DNA from 3 places in the Jeotgalibaca sp. A122 genome. Region 2 is predicted to be linked to each of the others. Evidence: predicted binding sites of a transcription regulator. Region 2 holds the regulator's gene; each other region holds the start of a gene.
The links. The regulator Rex, encoded in region 2, represses fermentation and respiration genes when NADH is low (regulators of the CRP and FNR family bind a similar motif). The targets are predictions, from matches to a motif close to TTGTGAANTANTTCACAA.
Positions count from the first base shown of each region.

Region 1 (6,416 bases), on a different contig from region 2:
TGGTGCTGGCGAATCATTACGATTCACCAACACCATTTATTATAGAGCCCTTTTTTTATTATTTTTTTAGTTCAGCACCATAGTATGCTGCTGTTAGAACGTCGTGCAATTCAGAAATAAGTGGTTGTTTTGGATTAGCTGTCGTACATTGGTCTTCGAACGCTAATTCTGCGATTTTATCTGCATCTCGTAGCAACCATTCTTCAGGTACTCCCTGTTCTTTGAAACTCATCTTAATTCCGACATCTTCACCTAGTTGATGAATTGCTGTCGCTAACGCTTCAACTAATTCTTCAGTCGTTTCACCTTTCAAACCGATATAGCGTGCGATTGTTGCATAATCCTCATCAGCTTGGAAGTGTTCATACTTAGCCCACATACTTAATTTGCTTGGCTCTTTAGCATTATAACGAACAACATGTGGTAGCAAGATGGCATTTGTACGACCATGGATTTGATCCCAAAGTCCGCCTATTTTATGTGCGAGCGAGTGTGAAACTCCCAAGAATGCATTTGCAAAAGCCATACCAGCTATCGTAGATGCGTTATGAATTTTTTCACGCGATTCTTGATCACCGTACTCATAAGAATGACGTAAATGTTCAAAAACAAGTTTGATTGCTTGCAGACTCAATCCTTTCGTATAGTCACTTGCCAATACTGAGACATAAGATTCAATTGCATGTGTTAATACATCCATTCCTGTATCTGCTGTAACTGATTTAGGAACACTGTAAACGAATTGTGCATCAACAATTGCCACATCAGGTGTTAAAGCATAATCAGCTAATGGGTATTTGATGTGTGTTTTGCTATCTGTAATAACCGCAAATGGCGTTACTTCTGAACCAGTACCGGAAGTTGTTGGAATACATACTAATTTAGCTTTAGTCATTGGTTCAATTTTATATGTACGTTTACGAACATCAAGATATTTTTGTTTTGCTCCAAAGAAACTACTTTCTGGATGTTCATAGAATAACCACATTGCTTTAGCAGCATCCATTGGGGAACCACCACCGATTGCAATAATCGTATCTGGCTCAAAGTCTGCCATTTTTTCCGTTCCGCGTTGTACAGTATCAGTCGATGGGTTTGGTTCCACATCAGAGAAAATAGTATACACAACTTTGTTGTTACGTTGTTTCAATTGTTCCAACACCGTGTCAACATATCCAAGTTTCATCATACCGTCATCACAAACAATGAATACACGTTCAATGTCACGCATATCACGTAAGTAACGGATAGAATTTTCTTCAAAGTAGATACGATCTGGAACTTTAATCCATTGCATATTATTTCTCCTTTTAGCAATTGTTTTAATGTTTAGCAAGTCGAAAGATGACACATTTCCAGAAACTGAGTTGTGTCCGTATGATCCACATCCAAGCGTTAACGAAGGGATGTTATGGTTATACAGACCGCCAATGCCCCCTTGAGCAGATGGTGAATTAACCAAAATACGACAAGCTTTCATTTCTTTTCCATAATTTTCTACCAAATCATTACGTCTGGTATGAATAGCTGCTGAATGGCCTAAGCCATCAAGGTCCAGCATTTGCTTAGCTAACTGGAAGCCATGTTCTGTTGTGTCCGATTTAAGCATTGCTAAAACAGGAGAAAGTTTTTCGCGAGATAATGGATAATCTGCTCCAACACCATCTATTTCGGCTATCAACATTTTAGTATCGGCTGGAACAGTAATTCCCGCTAATTCTGCTATTTTTGTAGCTGCCATCCCAACAACATGACCGTTTACACCGCTCATATCTTCGCGCATCATTGCGTTTTCAAGCTTAGAAAGCTCTTGTTTCTTTACAAAATAGACATGTCGTTTTTTGAATTCGGCTTTTACTTCTTCATATATTTCTTTATCAACAATCACTGCTTGTTCAGAAGCGCAAATCATACCGTTATCAAATGTTTTTGAGACAACTAAATCATTAACTGCTTTCTTGATGTTAGCAGTTTTTTCCAAGTAAGCTGGAACATTTCCTGGTCCAACACCAAGTGCGGGTTTACCAGTTGAATAGGCTGCTTTTACCATTGCAGATCCCCCGGTTGCCAATACGCACGCTATGTCAGGGTGATGTAACAAAGCAGCTGTTTTATCCATTGAAACTCCTTCTACCCATTGGATACACCCTTCTGGAGCACCAGCTTTCAATGCAGCTTCATATAAAATTTCTGCAGTACGTGTCGAGCATTTTTCTGCACTTGGATGGAAAGAAAAAATAATCGGATTTCTTGTTTTCATACTGATCAATGATTTGAAAATTGTCGTTGAAGTAGGATTTGTCGTTGGTACAATTCCTGCAATAACGCCTAAAGGTGCAGCAATTCTGATTAATTGATCCACATCATTATTTTCGATAATTCCTACTGTTTTATTTTTTTTAATTGCATGCCAAATATTTTCAGATGCATATATATTTTTCATGCATTTATCTTCATAAACTCCACGGCCTGTTTCTTCAACAGCCATTTTTGCTAATTCCATATGATGGTCCAATGCTGCGATTGCCATTTGATGGACAATATGATCCACTTGTTCTTGATCGAAATTTTCCATTATTGCTAAAGCTTCTTTACCTTTTGCTGCCAGGATAGCAATTGCTTCTTCTGCAGTTTGAATTCTTTCTTCAACTTCTGTAGCCATAATAATCTCCCCTAATCGCTTGATAATCATTTCACAAGTAAATTGTACAACACCCACCATAGCAAGTAAATGCTTTATTGTGATTTTAATCACATGTTTAATTGAAAAGCATTTGAACGCGTTTTCATTTGAATGACAACAACATTCCTAAGTGGTTTTATATTGTGAATTACTATACAAATTGTGCACATATAGTTCAAGTCTTATTTTTTACCTCTTATTTCACTTAAAAATGCCGGTAATTCAAAAAGAAGCGATTAAGGCATTAACCCTAACCGCTTCTTATTTATTTTTTATAAAAACTCATCAAAATTAATATCATCCAAAGATGAGACCTTATAAACCTGTGCTTCTAGTGACTTAAAGTCAAAATATTGATTCACGGTGAATTTCATGATATCGAATACACGTTGGTAGTAGTGTTGTGGCACGTAGTGCTTCCACACAAAATTCTTGAAACAAAGATAAACATCTCTGGCTTCAATATTTGGATAACCTTCTACAGAAAATTCAGATACCTTACGTTCAAACCATGGAAGCAACTCCTCATAAAAATCTTTCGATTCTTCAGCCATCCACTTTCACTCCATCACGTTGCCTAAAAACTATTTATTCCGAGATATCCTCAGTGTTTTCATCTAGAACAACAGTCGGTTCTGCAGCTGTTGGTGCAGATTTTTTGATACGGGCAATTGCTCTTTTCTCAAAAGTTAAGAAAATACCTTCGCAATCAAGTGTTACCGTGTTTTCCGCAGTATTTACTTCCTCAATCGTACCATGCAAGCCACCAATAGTGACAACTTGGTCGCCATGTTTCATTTGGCTCAACATATCTTGTGTTTTCTTAGCTTGTTTCTTTTGAGGGCGAATCATCAAGAAATACATAACACCAAATAATAAAGCATAAAAAGCTATCATTACAATTGTATCCATTATTAAAATTCCTCCACTAGTTAGTCATTTTTATCATCGTATTTAAATGATACCATAACATTTTAAAACAGTTTAGCATTTTCTTTGTTGAAGCCATACTCTTCGACGAATGCTTCACGAAACTCCAACAAATTATCATCCATGATTGCTTGTCTGACATTATTCATCAAATTATGCAGGAAATGCAGGTTGTGATACGTTGTCAAACGCAATCCAAAAATTTCGTCAGCTTTGAATAAATGTCGAATATAGGCACGTGTATAATTTTTACATGTATAGCAGTCACATTTTTCATCTAGCGGACGGAAGTCCCGTTCATATTTAGCATTTTTTACAACCAGACGACCTTGACTTGTCATGCATGTACCATTGCGGGCAATTCTTGTCGGTAGAACACAGTCAAACATATCGATACCACGAATGACGCCGTCAATCAATGAATCCGGTGCGCCGACCCCCATCAAATAACGCGGCTTGTTAGAAGGGATAACTGGCGTTAGATAATCAAGAACTGCATTCATTTCTTGCTTCGTTTCCCCAACAGACAATCCCCCGATTGAATAGCCTGGGAAGTCCATTGAAACCAAGTCGCTTGCACTCTGTAAACGTAGATCCTTAAATCCAGCACCTTGAATAATGCCGAATAGACCTTGTTTATCAGCTTTATTATGTGCTTTTAAACCACGCTCTGCCCAACGACTCGTTCTAGCCACAGAGTCCTTGATATAATCGTAGCTTTCACTAAAGGGTGGACATTCATCAAAACTCATGATGATATCTGCACCTAATTTATTTTGGATATCTATCGCTTTTTCTGGAGAAAGGAACATTTTTGATCCATTTAAATGGTTACGGAAATGAACACCTTCTTCTGTAATTTTACGATTTTCAGCTAATGAGAATACTTGGAAGCCTCCGGAATCCGTTAAAATACCCCGATCCCAATTCATAAATTTATGTAAGCCGCCTGCTTCCTCAACAAGTTCAGCCCCTGGGCGTAACCACAAATGATAAGTATTACTCAAAATAATTTGCGAGCCCATTTCTTTTAATTCTTCTGGTGCCATGGTTTTAACGGTAGCTAATGTACCGACTGGCATAAACATAGGTGTCTGAAATGTTCCATGAGGTGTTGTAATTTCACCTAAACGCGCACCTGTATGCTTTTCTTCTTTTATCAAACGATACTTGATTGCTGGTTCTGTCAATTTCTTTATTCCTTTCCGATTAAAACTTGTCGCTCTCAAGTATATCACATAACAAGATGCGATTAAAATTAAAAAGAACTCAGACAAAAATGCCTGAGCCGATTATAATTATTTACTGTGTTATTAAATTAAATTGTTGCTTCAAGATAGCCATTGCCTCATCTGTAGAACCACATGGGTACTCAATTGCTGCAATAACTCTCTCTTCTTCATCAATTGCCTTCATTACTTCCTTAATTGGAATATCACCATTTTGGAATAGTGTCATCTCTACATTATTCTCTTTGGTTCTTGTGACATTTTTAATGTGAATGTAATTAACGTATTTATTTAGTTTTGAAGCCGCAGTTAGTGGTTCTTCGTCTATGTATACAAAATTACCTGTATCGAATGTTAGGCCAAAGTTTAAACCATTTGCCAATGCGCTCTCCATAAATGTTTGCAACGCTTGGATACTACCATTTTCGATGGACTGATCATTCTCAATACTCACGCGGACATCGGGGAATTTGTCAAATATCTCCTTCAATTCCGAAACCAACTCTGGATTAAAACCCCTGTAATCGCCAATTGTTAATTTTATCTGAATGGCACCTAACTCTTTTGCTTCCTTCAAGAACGAAGTTAACTCCTTGTTAACTTTCCCTTCAAAAAATAAAGTTGACGGAATAGAGTACAAAAGCGCTAATCCTAGTTTCGAAGCTTCTTTATTAGTTTTTAGTAGCTCAACCTCGAAATCTCGGATAAACTCTCTCCGAACTTCAATAAATGGAACACCGATTTTCGCTAATTCTGAAAAATATTCCCATTGTTGTTTTGAGCTATTAGTCAATTCATCGTTAAAAACGAGTGTATTGACGCCTGTTAAACGAATCATGCCATTCCTCCTGGATTAATATTCTGGCTTTTCTAAAATGACTGTGGCAATAACAGCATCTCTTAACCATTTTTTATCTAACTTTTTTCCCTTAGTGCCCGATGTAGTGTTTCTAGAGGTCGAAATTGATTGCCATGTCTCAACCGATGATTTTGGTACTTCGTTTAACAAACTACCAAAATAGGCCGCATAACCATCATACTCGTTTATCACAGCATCAATTTCTTGGCTAAGTACAACAGCATCCTTATCTAAATCAGATGTTTCATCATAAAACGGCTGTTCCTCCTCTAGATAGGGTGAAGCTATAGACTGTTCATCTTTTTGAGTTTGAAACAGTTCCCCTTTTTTAATATCAGGGGTTTTTATTTTCCTTGGTAAGGATTGCAGAACCGGCCAAACATCTTTGCGACGAAGAAATTTCATTAATTCCATCATTGGCCTCTGCGACTTGAATATTGCTTTTATCTCTTCTTCATATGAATCAGGCAAATTATCCCTTAATAACTGATAGAGTTCTTGAGGATTGTCACTCAATAATTCTTGCCATGATTTGTTTCGCGTTTGGGTTTGTGATTGGTTCGTTCTTCTACTTTGACTTCTTGAATAAGTTTGAGCACTGTCCACACTTACTTGTCTAACAGTTTTTGTGATGGGTGCTTTATCCCATTGGTTACGTTTGGTAGTTTGTCGCGTATCCTTGCGGGCACTACGAATTAAGTTTCGAATAAAAGTC
Region 1 is NZ_JBQPRB010000002.1:113,657-120,072, reverse strand. Features, by position in the region: gene adhE (bifunctional acetaldehyde-CoA/alcohol dehydrogenase) at 59-2,662, opposite strand; gene ACTU7M_RS03225 (post-transcriptional regulator) at 2,956-3,237, opposite strand; gene yajC (preprotein translocase subunit YajC) at 3,272-3,595, opposite strand; gene tgt (tRNA guanosine(34) transglycosylase Tgt) at 3,658-4,803, opposite strand; gene ACTU7M_RS03210 (sugar phosphate isomerase/epimerase family protein) at 4,916-5,680, opposite strand; gene ACTU7M_RS03205 (hypothetical protein) at 5,696-6,416, opposite strand, start outside.
Region 1: adhE (bifunctional acetaldehyde-CoA/alcohol dehydrogenase) is a predicted target of Rex. The motif match lies at 2,740-2,757, and genes of this name have one in related genera.

Region 2 (6,416 bases):
ATTTTCCAGTTAATTAAATGAAAGGGGAAAATGCATGAGCGATACATTGATACTAGCGATTGAGAGCAGCTGTGATGAAACTAGTGCAGCCGTAATCAAAAATGGCTCTGAGATACTCTCTAACATTGTGGCTTCTCAAGTCAAAAGCCATATGCGTTTTGGTGGGGTAGTGCCAGAAGTTGCGAGCCGTCACCATGTAGAACAAATAACCCAAATCATTGCATCCGCCTTAACGGAAGCAGAGGTAGAGATGGCGGATGTGGATGCCATTTCGGTAACAGAAGGGCCTGGTTTGGTGGGCTCTTTATTAATCGGTGTAAGTGCCGCAAAAGCGATGGCTTTTGCGCATAATAAGCCCTTGATTGCGACCAACCACATCGCCGGACATATTTATGCCAATCAACTTTTGGGACCTCTTCAATTTCCTTTGCTGACCCTAGTTGTAAGTGGCGGCCATACAGAATTGATTTACATGCCAGAAGATGGTGTTTTCGAAATTGTTGGGGAAACAAAAGATGATGCTGCAGGTGAGGCGTATGATAAAATTGGTCGTGTTCTGGGCTTACCTTATCCAGGTGGGAAAGTAATGGATGAGATGGCCCATCAAGGAAAGGATGTTTTTAATTTTCCAAGGGCGATGCTGCACGAAGATAATTATGACTTTAGTTTTAGCGGGTTAAAGAGTTCGGTTATTAATACCATACACAATGCGCGCCAAAAAGGTGATGATTTAGACCCTTATGATGTGGCAGCGAGTTTCCAGGCGGCTGTTGTTGATGTATTGGTAGCAAAAACCTTGCGGGCTGCCAAAGAAAAAGATGTAAAACAGCTATTGTTAGCAGGTGGTGTTGCAGCCAATAAGGGATTGCGTACGGCTCTATCTGAAGCGGTCGCCAAAGAACTTCCCGGTGTGGAACTTATTATTCCGCCATTAAGTTTATGTGGTGACAATGCAGCAATGATTGGAGCGGCTGCCTATACGCAATACAAGGCAAAAGAGTTTGCTGCTTTGGATTTGAATGCCAGACCAGGATTATTACTCGAAAATTAAAATAAAAAAACCATTTCAGCATTAGAAATGGTTTTTTTTATCATTCTATTTCTTCAAGCTCTAAATTCTTTTCTTCCCATTCTTGCATAAAAGTATCTTGCTGGTCCTTTAAATCCAGTAACATTTCATTAAATTCCTGTACCTTCTCATGGTCACCGAAAACTTCCGGTAAGGTGAGTTTTTGTTCAACATCATCGATTTTTACTTCTATCTCTTCCAATTGCTTTTCAAGAGTTTCGATTTCACGGTTTAGTTTCCGTTCGATTTTTGCTCTTTCCTTGCTTGCATGGTAGACCGATTTTGTTTGGGGACTTTTTTCTTCACTAGCTGGATTATTTCCATTTTCTTCTTGAGCAAGCAGGGCAGCCAATTCAGCTTCTTCTTGTTTCTTTTCCATATAGTAATCGTAATCACCGATATACAGTTTGCTGCCATCGGCTGAAAGTTCCAGAATACTTGTCGCGATTCGGTTAATGAAATAACGGTCATGCGAAACAAAAACAAGTGTGCCGTTATAATCAATAAGGGCATTTTCCAGTACTTCCTTACTGTCGATGTCCAAGTGGTTGGTAGGCTCATCAAGCATGAGCAAATTGTTTTGTTCAAGTGCTAATTTACATAGAGCAAGGCGCGCTTTCTCTCCCCCACTTAAGGAAGGAATTGTTTTTTCGACATCAGCGCCGGTAAAGAGGAAGCTTCCCAGGATACTCCGCACATCTTTTTCATTCATGGTTGGATGCAGGTCCCAAATTTCGGCCAGAATCGTTTTGTTTTTAGAAAGATTCGTCAACTCTTGATCATAGTATCCGAGGTCTACGTTTGTTCCAAATTTAACGCTTCCCTCTATGAATGGGATTTGATGAATGATTGATTTTAATAAAGTAGATTTACCAATTCCGTTGGGGCCAACTATTCCGATAGCTTGATGTTTACGCAAGTCCAGGCTGATGGGCTTGGCCAAGATGTTGTTGTCATACCCGATAGCCACATCTTCCAGCGTCATCACCACATTACCACTCTCGCGCTTAGTATCAAATGAAAAACGTACTGAACGTTCATCGCCTTTCGGCTTATCCATCCGCTCCATTTTTTCCAAACGTTTTCTGCGGCTTTGGGCCATTTTGGTAGTGGATGCGCGCACCAGATTGCGAGCCACGTAATCTTCTAATTTAGCAATCTCTTCTTGTTGCTTTTCATATTGTTTCATTTCCTGTTCGAGACGGGCCGCTTTTTCTTGTAGATAAAAGGAATAATTCCCTTTGTAATGATGGATTTTGTTTCGGCTGATCTCATAAACACCGGTCGCAATTTTATCAAGGAAATAGCGGTCATGGGAAACAACCAAAAGGGTACCGCGATAGTTCACTAAATAATTTTCCAACCATGCCAATGTATCGATGTCCAAATGGTTGGTAGGCTCATCCAAGATTAAAAGGTCGTTCTTCTCAAGCAGGATCTTAGCCATTGCCAAGCGCGTTTTCTGGCCACCGGATAATTGTGAAATAGGGCGGTCCAAGTCTTCTTCGTAAAACTTAAAACCATGGAGGACGGATCTGATTTCCGATTCGTAACCATAAGCATCTTGCTTATGGATTTCCTGTTGTAGGGAGTCGTACAGTTTAAGTGCCGCTTCCATAGTCACAGGATCATTGATAACCGCTTCATCAGCCAAGCGTGCTGCAGCCTGTTCCGCTTGTTTCATTAACAAAATGACAGGTGCGAAAACGGTTAACATTTCTTCCCAGATTGTTTTATTGGAGTCAACCGCACTATGTTGATCAAGATAGCCGATGGTCACTTCTTTCTTTTTCGCAACGGATCCCGCATCTGTTGGCTCGAGTCCAGCTAATATCTTCAATAACGTTGATTTTCCGGCGCCGTTTCTTCCTACGAGTGCAATACGTTCATTGTCCTGGATAGTAATTTGAATATTCTCAAATAAAACGGTCGGACCGAAGTAACGGGCAAGATTTTGTCCTTGTAAAAGTATCATTCAGTCGTTCCTCAACTTTCTATAGATATGCCTTTTCATTTTATCACAGTTCTGTCATACACCAAAGATACGATATTATGAAAACGTTATGACCTTTGTGAAAGTTACACTATTAATTTTATGAAAGCGATAAAATCAAACTCGAAGTTGAAATAAAATTCACAAAAAATTACAAATTAGAACAAATTAGTGGATTTTTCACTAACGCGTGCTATAATTGCACTATGTAATGATAAGTACAAATAGATTATAACTTATAATTTCACATATATAATTCTAAAGAAAGCGAGAAAAATTATGCCAACTAATAATGACATTCCAAAAGCCACTGCCCGCCGTCTTCCCATCTATCATCGTTACCTTCGCTATTTACATGATGCAGGAAAAACCAGAATATCATCAACCGAATTAAGCGAGGCTGTAAAAGTTGATAGTGCGACCATACGTCGTGATTTCTCCTACTTTGGTGCTCTTGGTAAAAGAGGATACGGTTATGATGTAGAGTATTTGCTGGATTTCTTTAGTAAGACCTTAAACCAGGATCGTTTAACCAATGTTGCTTTAATCGGGGTTGGTAACTTGGGACATGCCTTGTTGAACTATAACTTCCATTTAAGTAATAACGTGCGCATTAGCGCTGCATTCGATGTAAACGAAGAAATTGTTGGCAAAATCGTCAGTGGTGTGCCCGTTTATCCATTGGACGAAATGATTGAACAATTACGTATTCAACAAATTGACGTGGCTATTTTGACAGTTCCACAGCAAGTTGCCCAAAAAGCGGCTAACAATTTGATCGAAGCGGGTGTCAGGGGAATAATGAACTTTACACCTATTCGTTTGTCAGTACCAGAGAACGTTCGCGTTCAAAATGTCGACCTAACCAATGAATTACAAACACTGATTTATTTCTTGGATAATAATATCTCCTAAAAGCACAATGAAAAACGTTGAGACCGAAAGGGTCTCAACGTTTTTTTACTTGTTCACTTGATCTTTAATTTTAAAGTACATAATTAACATTTGGATGCCGGTTACGATGTTGTTTGTCGCGAAAAAGATACTGATCCACGTGAGGAATCCCCATCCAGAGACGTTGATGCTGTCTACAGCGAAATAAATGAAGAGACCGGCGAATGCAAATTTCATAACGATTTGTAAAATGATATTTTTTAAAGTCATAGAATTCCTTTCTTTTTAAACTGTTAGCCCAGGAGTTCTGGGAAAAAGATTGGTAATGAAGCAAATGCATTCATTAAACCATGAGCCAACATAGGTGTAAAAATGTTATTTGTTTTGTAGTATAGATAAGAGAACCAGAGTCCTAAAGTACCATACACAAGCATGTGTCCATCAAAGTGGATAAAAGCAAAAATTAAAGCACTTATGACCGCAGAACCGAATAATCCGACACGGGACATATTTAATTGGGTAAAGACAGCTTTTCGGAAAACAAATTCTTCCATTACTGGTGCGAAAATGGTGATCATAAAAATCAAGAGTGGGTAAGCCGTCGTTAATTCCAGTAAATTCTGAGTGTTAGCTGATTCCGGCGTAACTCCGAAAATAAGCGATTCAATAATGGAAGTGACCGTCTGGATTACAAGCGAACCGATAAAGCCAAGAACGCTCCATCCTATCACTTTCGACATAGGTGCAGAGGGCCGTTTGATAATAGGCGCTTCAGGACTCCATTTTTCTTTATAGTTTACGATAATCATTGCCACTGTTCCGATAAAGGCAAAGAGGATTGTTAAAGTCATGCTCATTTCAATGCGTTGCTCTGTCGGAAATAAAAAGAGAAGAGGAACGGGTAAGAATTGAGCTGCTAAGTATATGAATATTATACGCGTCGCAGTAGTGATTTTTCTTCGCATGTATTTTGTACCTTTCTTATTTGTTATAATACTCCTGTATAAAAGTATATCACAAGAATGAAAAAAATTACTGAATTTGCTTGCATTATCAAAAAAGTTTGATTATGATAGAAAAGTAGGTTAGCACTCTCGGTAATCGAGTGCTAATTAGAAATCAACTTATTTTTGGAGGGATACTTGTGTTAAAACCATTAGGTAATCGCGTCATTATTGAAGTTGCCAAAGAAGAAGAAAAAACTGTTGGTGGCATCGTGTTGCCGTCTTCCGCTAAAGAAAAATCACAAACAGGTGTCGTTATCGCTGCTGGTGACGGTCTTGTAACGGAAAACGGGACAAAAATCGAAATGACTATAAAAGTCGGCGACAATGTATTGTTCGAAAAATACGCTGGAACAGAAATCAAATACGATGGGAAAGATTATTTGGTAGTTAAAGAATCTGACGTCGTAGCAATTGTAGAATAATTTTCAAAATAATTGGATGAGGTGAATTTTAGAAATGGCTAAAGATATTAAATTCTCTGAAGACGCACGAGCAGCGCTATTACGCGGTGTTGATATGTTGGCAAACACTGTAAAAGTAACATTAGGGCCAAAAGGACGTAACGTTGTTTTGGAAAAAGCATACGGTTCTCCGCTTATTACAAATGATGGTGTGACAATTGCCAAAGAAATTGAATTAGAAGATCATTTTGAAAATATGGGAGCAAAACTCGTTTCTGAAGTTGCTTCAAAAACAAACGATATTGCTGGAGATGGCACAACGACTGCAACTGTTTTGACACAAGCCATTGTACGTGAAGGTTTGAAAAACGTTACTGCTGGTGCAAACCCAGTTGGTGTTCGTCGTGGTATCGAAATCGCTGCAAAAGAAGCGATTGCCGGTTTGGCAGAAATTTCTCAAACAGTTGATTCAAAAGAATCTATCGCACAAGTTGCAGCTGTATCATCAGGGTCCGAAGAAGTCGGCGCTTTGATTGCTGAAGCGATGGAAAAAGTTGGTAACGACGGCGTTATCACGATTGAAGAATCAAAAGGTATCGAAACAGAATTAGATGTTGTTGAAGGAATGCAATTTGACCGTGGTTACCTTTCACAATACATGGTAACTGATAATGACAAGATGGAAGCAAGCCTTGACATGCCTTATATCTTAATTACTGACCGTAAAATTTCCAACATTCAAGATCTTCTTCCATTATTGGAGCAAATCTTGAAAGAAGGACGTCCATTGTTAATCATCGCTGATGATGTGGATGGCGAAGCTCTGCCAACATTGGTATTGAATAAACTACGGGGAACATTCAATGTGGCGGCAGTTAAAGCGCCAGGATTTGGTGACCGTCGTAAAGAAATGTTGCAAGACATCGCTGTTTTAACAGGCGGAACAGTGATTGCAGAAGATTTAGGTTTGGAATTGAAAGATGCTTCTGTTGAACACTTAGGACATGCTGGTAAAGTAGTCGTTACAAAAGACAACACCACAATCGTAGAAG
Region 2 is NZ_JBQPRB010000004.1:105,759-112,174, reverse strand. Features, by position in the region: gene rimI (ribosomal protein S18-alanine N-acetyltransferase) at 1-21, shown strand, start outside; gene tsaD (tRNA (adenosine(37)-N6)-threonylcarbamoyltransferase complex transferase subunit TsaD) at 35-1,051, shown strand; gene ACTU7M_RS06050 (ABC-F family ATP-binding cassette domain-containing protein) at 1,092-3,044, opposite strand; gene ACTU7M_RS06045 (redox-sensing transcriptional repressor Rex) at 3,342-3,977, shown strand; gene ACTU7M_RS06040 (YdiK family protein) at 4,023-4,226, opposite strand; gene ACTU7M_RS06035 (lysostaphin resistance A-like protein) at 4,250-4,813, opposite strand; gene groES (co-chaperone GroES) at 5,101-5,385, shown strand; gene groL (chaperonin GroEL) at 5,420-6,416, shown strand, end outside.

Region 3 (6,416 bases), on a different contig from region 2:
CAGCATTTTCCTGAAAAGTTCCAACTAAATAGGCTGTTTTAGCATTTTCATTTTCTGAAACGTCCGTATCTATTTGGGGATATTCTCTCACAGTCGTTATTTGTTCAACGATAAGTCCAATTTTATTGCCGTTCCAATTCGTAACAATGACTTTTGTTTGTTCATTGGGTTGCAATTTTTCTTTAAATAATCGCTTTTTCATATCAATAAGTATTAGCGGTGCTTCATTATAAGATTGAAAACCGCTAATGTAATCTGACGTATCGGGAATAATTGTTGGATTGCCATAAAGCAATATTTTTTCGACACCATCAATCGAAAGGGCAAAATGTTGTTCGTTACAAATAAAATTTATAAACTTTGTCATGCCATCCCTCTTTCCTAGATTGGATTACTTACAGTTTAAATTGTGCCACCATTCCGTTCAGCATTTCTGCTTGTTCGGCAATTTGGTTAGCATTAGCAGCTACTTCTTCCATGGTACTTGTAATTTCTTGAGATGCAGCAGAAGTTTCTTCTACACCAGCAGCAGACTCTTCGGAAACAGAAGCGATTTCTGAAATAGCATGTCCCATTTCCCCACTTGTTTCGGACAAGTTAAGAATATCTTTGTTGATGGTTTCTATTTCTTCCACCATACGGTCTAGTGATTGGGAAATTTGGTCGAATGTCGTCCGTGTTTCAATAATACTCTCCAGGCCTGCTTTAGCTTCTGACGAGCCTTCTGCTAAAGAACTAGCTACATAAGTGGATTCTTTCTGAATGTTTTCTACAAAGCCGGTGATTTCTTTCACCGAATCCCCTACTTGTTCAGACAATTTACGAACTTCATCCGCTACCACCGCAAAGCCACGACCATGTTCGCCGGCACGTGCTGCCTCGATTGCCGCGTTAAGCGCCAATAGATTTGTCTGATCTGCTATGCCCCGAATAATGACTACTAGTTTATTGATTTCTTGTGTACTCTTATCTAAAGCAGTCATCATCCCCACTGATTCTTGGACGATTTCATTGATACGCCCCATTTGTTGGCTGGATGAATCCATTAAATCTTTCCCTTGATGGGATAAAGACACAACTTGTTTTGATGCATGACCAATTTCAGTAGCGGTTTTCGAAGCATTTTCAAAATCGGTTCCGAACTGTTCCATGTTTGTCGCCATTTGGCTGGCTGTATGTGCTTGGTTTTCTGTTCCAATCGCCAATTCCTGCATGGTCATGGCTACTTGTTCAGCACCAGTCTTTACTTCATTGGAAGATTGGGATAATTCCTCACTATGTTGTGCTAATTCAACGGCAGCTCCGGAAATGTTTGTAATCATATTCGTGAATCGTTCTTGAAGTTCATTTGTTGTCTTCGTCAATTCAGATATTTCACCTTTTCCAGGAACTTCCAATGGTTTTTGACCTAAGATTCCTTCTGAAATGGATTTCAATCGATTCATGATATTTATGATGGGTCTAGTAAGACTATTAGCAAAAATGATAATTAAAATCACACTCAAAATAAAAGCAATGACAAGCATGATTATCATCATTATGATACTGGATTTAATTTGTGATAAAACATCTTGTGTTTTTGCTTTTGCCCGATCGGCTTGTATGCTTGAATAAGTTAGGATATTTTCTGTCAATTGCTCAATTTCAGGATTGTAGTAACTGTTCACTACTCTGAGTGCTTCTCCACGATTTCCGCCTTCCATTACGGATTTAATTTGTTCTTCAAGCATAATATCAAGCAAGAAAAAATCTTCAAAAGTCTTTTCGACTTCTTTAGATACTCCTTTTCCTAATATCTTATTAATTTCGATATTAAGTAAATCGGTATACTTCTCAATTTGATCAACATAACTTTTTTTGCTTGTTAAAAAGTAGCCACGGACCGCTGCTAAACGACGTGCGGAATAATAATTAACATTGTCATAGATTTTCATGGTTATGATATCACCCGCCACCATTTCATCGACATCGCTGTAAACCTTTTGGAAGGAATAGAGGTTACTTAGACCAATGCTCGTCATAAAGAGCATAATAATGGAGAATATTAACAATAAGCGTTGCTTGATATTTAAATTATTATATGAAAACTTTCCTGTTCTCAGAGAATGATTTAAATTCACCTTTCCATTTTGTTGAGAAACCCATTTTTTCTTTTCTTTTAATTCACTACTAGTCCCTTGCTTTGATAAATCCAAACGATTCACTCCTATTTTTCCATTTTTTACAATAGCTTTTTTATCGGTAAGTTACACCAAATCTTAAGGCTGTTTAAAACTATTTGTGATTATTAATTCACCGATTCCTACGCTTCTTCAATCCTGTAGTTTCCAATTTTTAACACTTCCTATCCAGATATTTAATTACGTACCTTTATTTATATCGGTTATAATGATAATAAGTTTAATATCATTATTGAATTATATTTCTATTGTTTTTCATGAGATACGAAGGCCACAATTATGTTATAGTGCCGAGTAAAAGGAGGTGTTTCCATGATAAAACGTTGTAGCTGGGCAGGAGAAGATACACGCATGCAAGCTTATCACGATAACGAATGGTGTGTTGAGAACCATGATGATCGGTACTTATTTGAGATGCTGACTTTGGAAGGAGCCCAAGCTGGTCTTTCGTGGCAATTAATCATTAATAAACGTGAGGCGTATCGGGAGGCTTTTCATAACTTCTCAATTGAAGAATGTGCTGAGCTTTCCGATTCTGATTTGGAAGAAATACGGGTAAATTCTGATATCGTAAAAAATAAACTTAAAATACGCTCCGTGCGTTCGAACGCGCTTGCGGTTCAGGCCATACAAGAAGAATTCGGTAGCTTTTCCGCCTACATTTGGTCATTTTCAGGACCAATCAATAATGACTGGGAACATGAATCCGAAGTTCCTGCTCAAACGGAAATATCCCAGATAATCAGCAAAGACTTGAAGAAACGCGGGTTCAAGTTCGTGGGTCCCGTCATCATTTATTCCTATATGCAGGCTATCGGAATGGTAAACGACCATATCGTCAGTTGTGATTTTAAAGGTGATTACTCAGGGCATGTTTAGCGCTCCGAGTAATCATTTTTCCAAAAAAGTGATTACTCAACGAGGTTTTTCTGCTCGAGTAATCACTTTAGGACAAGAAGTGATTACTCAAAGGTGTTTTCGCATATGAGTAATCAAAAAGAACTCAGAAAAAGCTAATTTGGCTTTTTCTGAGTTCTTTTAGTTTTCTGTTAACAAAGCAGTGATCTGCGCTTGCGTATGCGTGTGATCAACATAGTCTGTCACGACGCCCTTTTCCAAGCGGACCAGTTTGGGAACTGTTTTGACTTCATTCGCATCCAAAATATCCTGGAAATCACCGTCATTCTTATGTTTATCCGTATCATATTTATAGACTTTCGTTCCCGTTTCTTGGATAGCTTCATTCATCAACGGCTCGAATTCCCGGCAATAAGAGCAAGTATCGCGCCCGAAGTATAAATAAGCAACATCTTCTGTCATAACCGCTTCATAATCGGCTTTAACCCTAACCTCAGCGACAAATGATTGAGGCTGCATAAAAATATATAATCCACTTAATACAAGGAATAATCCAACAAGAATGAGTAGTAGTTTTTTCATTAAAGTCACTCCAAATCTATTTATAAGGTCTTGGGATTTTCTCATATTATAACATTTTAAATAAAGTTCATTTTTAAAACGGTACCAAGTAATGCTTTATTATCAAGTTTGTGATAATATTTACATATTAAATTTTGGGGTGGCGCACACATGAAAATTTTCAAACAGTTATTCTGGATTCTCTTGTTCTCATTTATCGGGGAGTTCATTTCCGCCTTGTTACCCTTTCCTATACCTGGTAGTGTGATTGGGATGATTTTATTATTCATCGTCCTGCATTACGGATGGTTGAAAATGGAACAAGTAGAAGAAGTAGGGAATTGGCTTACTTCAAATATGGCTCTTTTCTTCGTACCTGCCGGAGTTGCCTTGATGACAAATTTCGATCTATTGGCAGACTACTGGTGGCAATTATTGGTTATCACATTTATTACGACCATCATTATGATGGTTTCAGTTGGAAAAATAGTCCAATTTATCAAATTGAAAACACGAGGTGATAAAGAATGATCGATTTATTAACGACTACACCTCTATTTGGTATTTTGCTGACATTTGCAATGTACTTACTTGGGGACAAACTCTATAGAAAATGGCCAATCGTTATCTTTACTCCTTTGCTTTTTGGTTTTGTTACTATTATCATTCTGTTAATGACACTCGATATTCCATTCGAGAACTTTGATATTGGCGGGAAATTTTTGACCATGTTTATTACGCCAGCTACGGTTGCTTTAGCAATTCGGTTGGAGAGAAACATTATTTATTTGAAAAAATATTATCCTGCGATCATCACCGGTATTTTTTTAGGCGTTCTTATTCATTCGTTCTTGATTATTACCTTGGCTTTGTTATTCCGACTTGATCAAACCATGGTTGCAACCCTGCTGCCAAAATCAATCACAACCGCCATTGCGGTTGGGATTTCAGAGTCACTCGGGGGGATTGCTTCCCTAACGGTTGCCCTTGTTGTCTTAACAGGGATTTTTGGGGCTTTAGTTGGTCCGCGTCTTTTTCAAATATTTAAAATTGATGATCCGGTTGCTCAAGGTATTGGTATGGGTGCGGGTGCTCATGCAATGGGAACTTCAAAAGCGATTGAAATCGGTGAAGTTGAAGGGGCCATGTCCAGTTTGGCAATTGTCATTACCGGTATTGTTACTGTCGTCATCGCACCACTAACCATGAACCTGTTACGCCAATTTTTTTCATAAAAAGGGTGAATTACAATTAAACGTACATTCCTACTTACTATAGGACTCATTTCTTTCGGTTTAGGAAGCATTGGGGCGATTATTCCCGTCTTACCGACAACGCCCTTTTTGTTGTTGGCTGGTTATTGTTTTGCCAATAGCTCCAGTCGGTTTCATGTCTGGTTACAAAAAACGAAAATTTATAACTTTTACGTTGCAGACTATGCCAAAACAAAATCTATTCCCCGTCGCAAGAAATGGCAAATCCTATTTAACATATATTTTTTAATGGGTATTTCCGTTTGGGCTGCCCCGATTTATTGGGTCAAACTAATTTTGGTTGGTTTGATGGTATTCTTGACCATCATGTTAATGAAGGTTATTCCTGATAAAGTAGAGTAAATAGAAAGACGCCATCAGCTTTTTTAGCTGATGGCGTTTTTTTTATTTATTTAGCATCTTGATATAACTTTGATAGTTTTTATTTCCACCGGAAAGGTTATAAACTTCCGTAAAGCCAAGGTTCAAGAGTACATTTTGCGCTGCATTTCCGGTTACCCCTTTGTTGCAATAAGTCACGGTCGGACGTGATTTATCCAACTCATCGGCACGTTGGCGTAACTCTCCCAGAGGAATATGAACCGCGCCTTCGACGTGCGATTTCTCAAAATCTTTCTTGGAGCGCGTATCAATAATTTGAAGGCTCTTTTCTTCATTGCTTTTTTCAATTAATTTTTCAGGCGTGATTAAAGGATTGCCGTGTAACGCATTATCAAGAGCCATGCCCGTATAAAGAACAGGATCTTTTGTTGTCGCAAATGGCGGTGCATAAGCTAAGTCCAGATGGAATAAATCTTCTGCTTTGGCACCAAACGTAATTGCAGTTGCAATCACATCAACGCGTTTATCCACGCCGCCCTTACCAATTACCTGAGCACCCAGGATGCGTCCGTCTTTCTTGTCAGCCAATGCTTTGATGGTCATTTCCTTACCACCTAAATATTCGGCATGAGCCGGTTTAATATTGTATAGAACCTCAAAGTCAAAGCCTTCTTTGACTGCTTCTTTTTCAGTCAGCCCTGTTTGGCCTACATGCCAATCAAAGATACGGAAAATCCCTGTTCCCAGCACACCACGATGCTCCAAGTTGCCACCTGTGATGACATCCCCAGCAATCCTACCCATTTTATTCGCCGTTGAACCAAGCGGACGGTAAATCGGGTTTCCGGTAATAACAGAGAAACTTTCTGCTACATCCCCGACAGCGTAGACATCAGGAACATTCGTCTGCATTTTTTTATTCACTTTCACAGCGCCAGTAGCACCGATTTCCACACCAATCTGTTTAGCCAGTTCTGTGTTCGGGCGAACGCCGACGGAAAGGAAGACAACATCTGCTTCCAAACTTTCGCCTTTTGAAGTAACTACGCGTTTGGCTGTACCTTCGCCTTCAATACTCTTGACGGTGTCGCCAAGTAGAAGATGAACCCCATTAGCTTCTAACTGTTCCTCAACACGAAATGCCATGTCCGCATCCATCGGGGGCATCACTTGATTCTGCATTTCAACAAGCGTTACTTCCAAACCTTTATGTACCAACTGC
Region 3 is NZ_JBQPRB010000009.1:26,495-32,910, reverse strand. Features, by position in the region: gene ACTU7M_RS09560 (chemotaxis protein CheW) at 1-367, opposite strand, end outside; gene ACTU7M_RS09555 (methyl-accepting chemotaxis protein) at 396-2,195, opposite strand; gene ACTU7M_RS09550 (DNA-3-methyladenine glycosylase I) at 2,496-3,059, shown strand; gene ACTU7M_RS09545 (thioredoxin family protein) at 3,219-3,620, opposite strand; gene ACTU7M_RS09540 (CidA/LrgA family protein) at 3,771-4,130, shown strand; gene ACTU7M_RS09535 (LrgB family protein) at 4,127-4,834, shown strand; gene ACTU7M_RS09530 (YbaN family protein) at 4,850-5,215, shown strand; gene ACTU7M_RS09525 (FAD-dependent oxidoreductase) at 5,258-6,416, opposite strand, start outside.
Region 3: ACTU7M_RS09540 (CidA/LrgA family protein) is a predicted target of Rex. The motif match lies at 3,729-3,746, and genes of this name have one in related genera.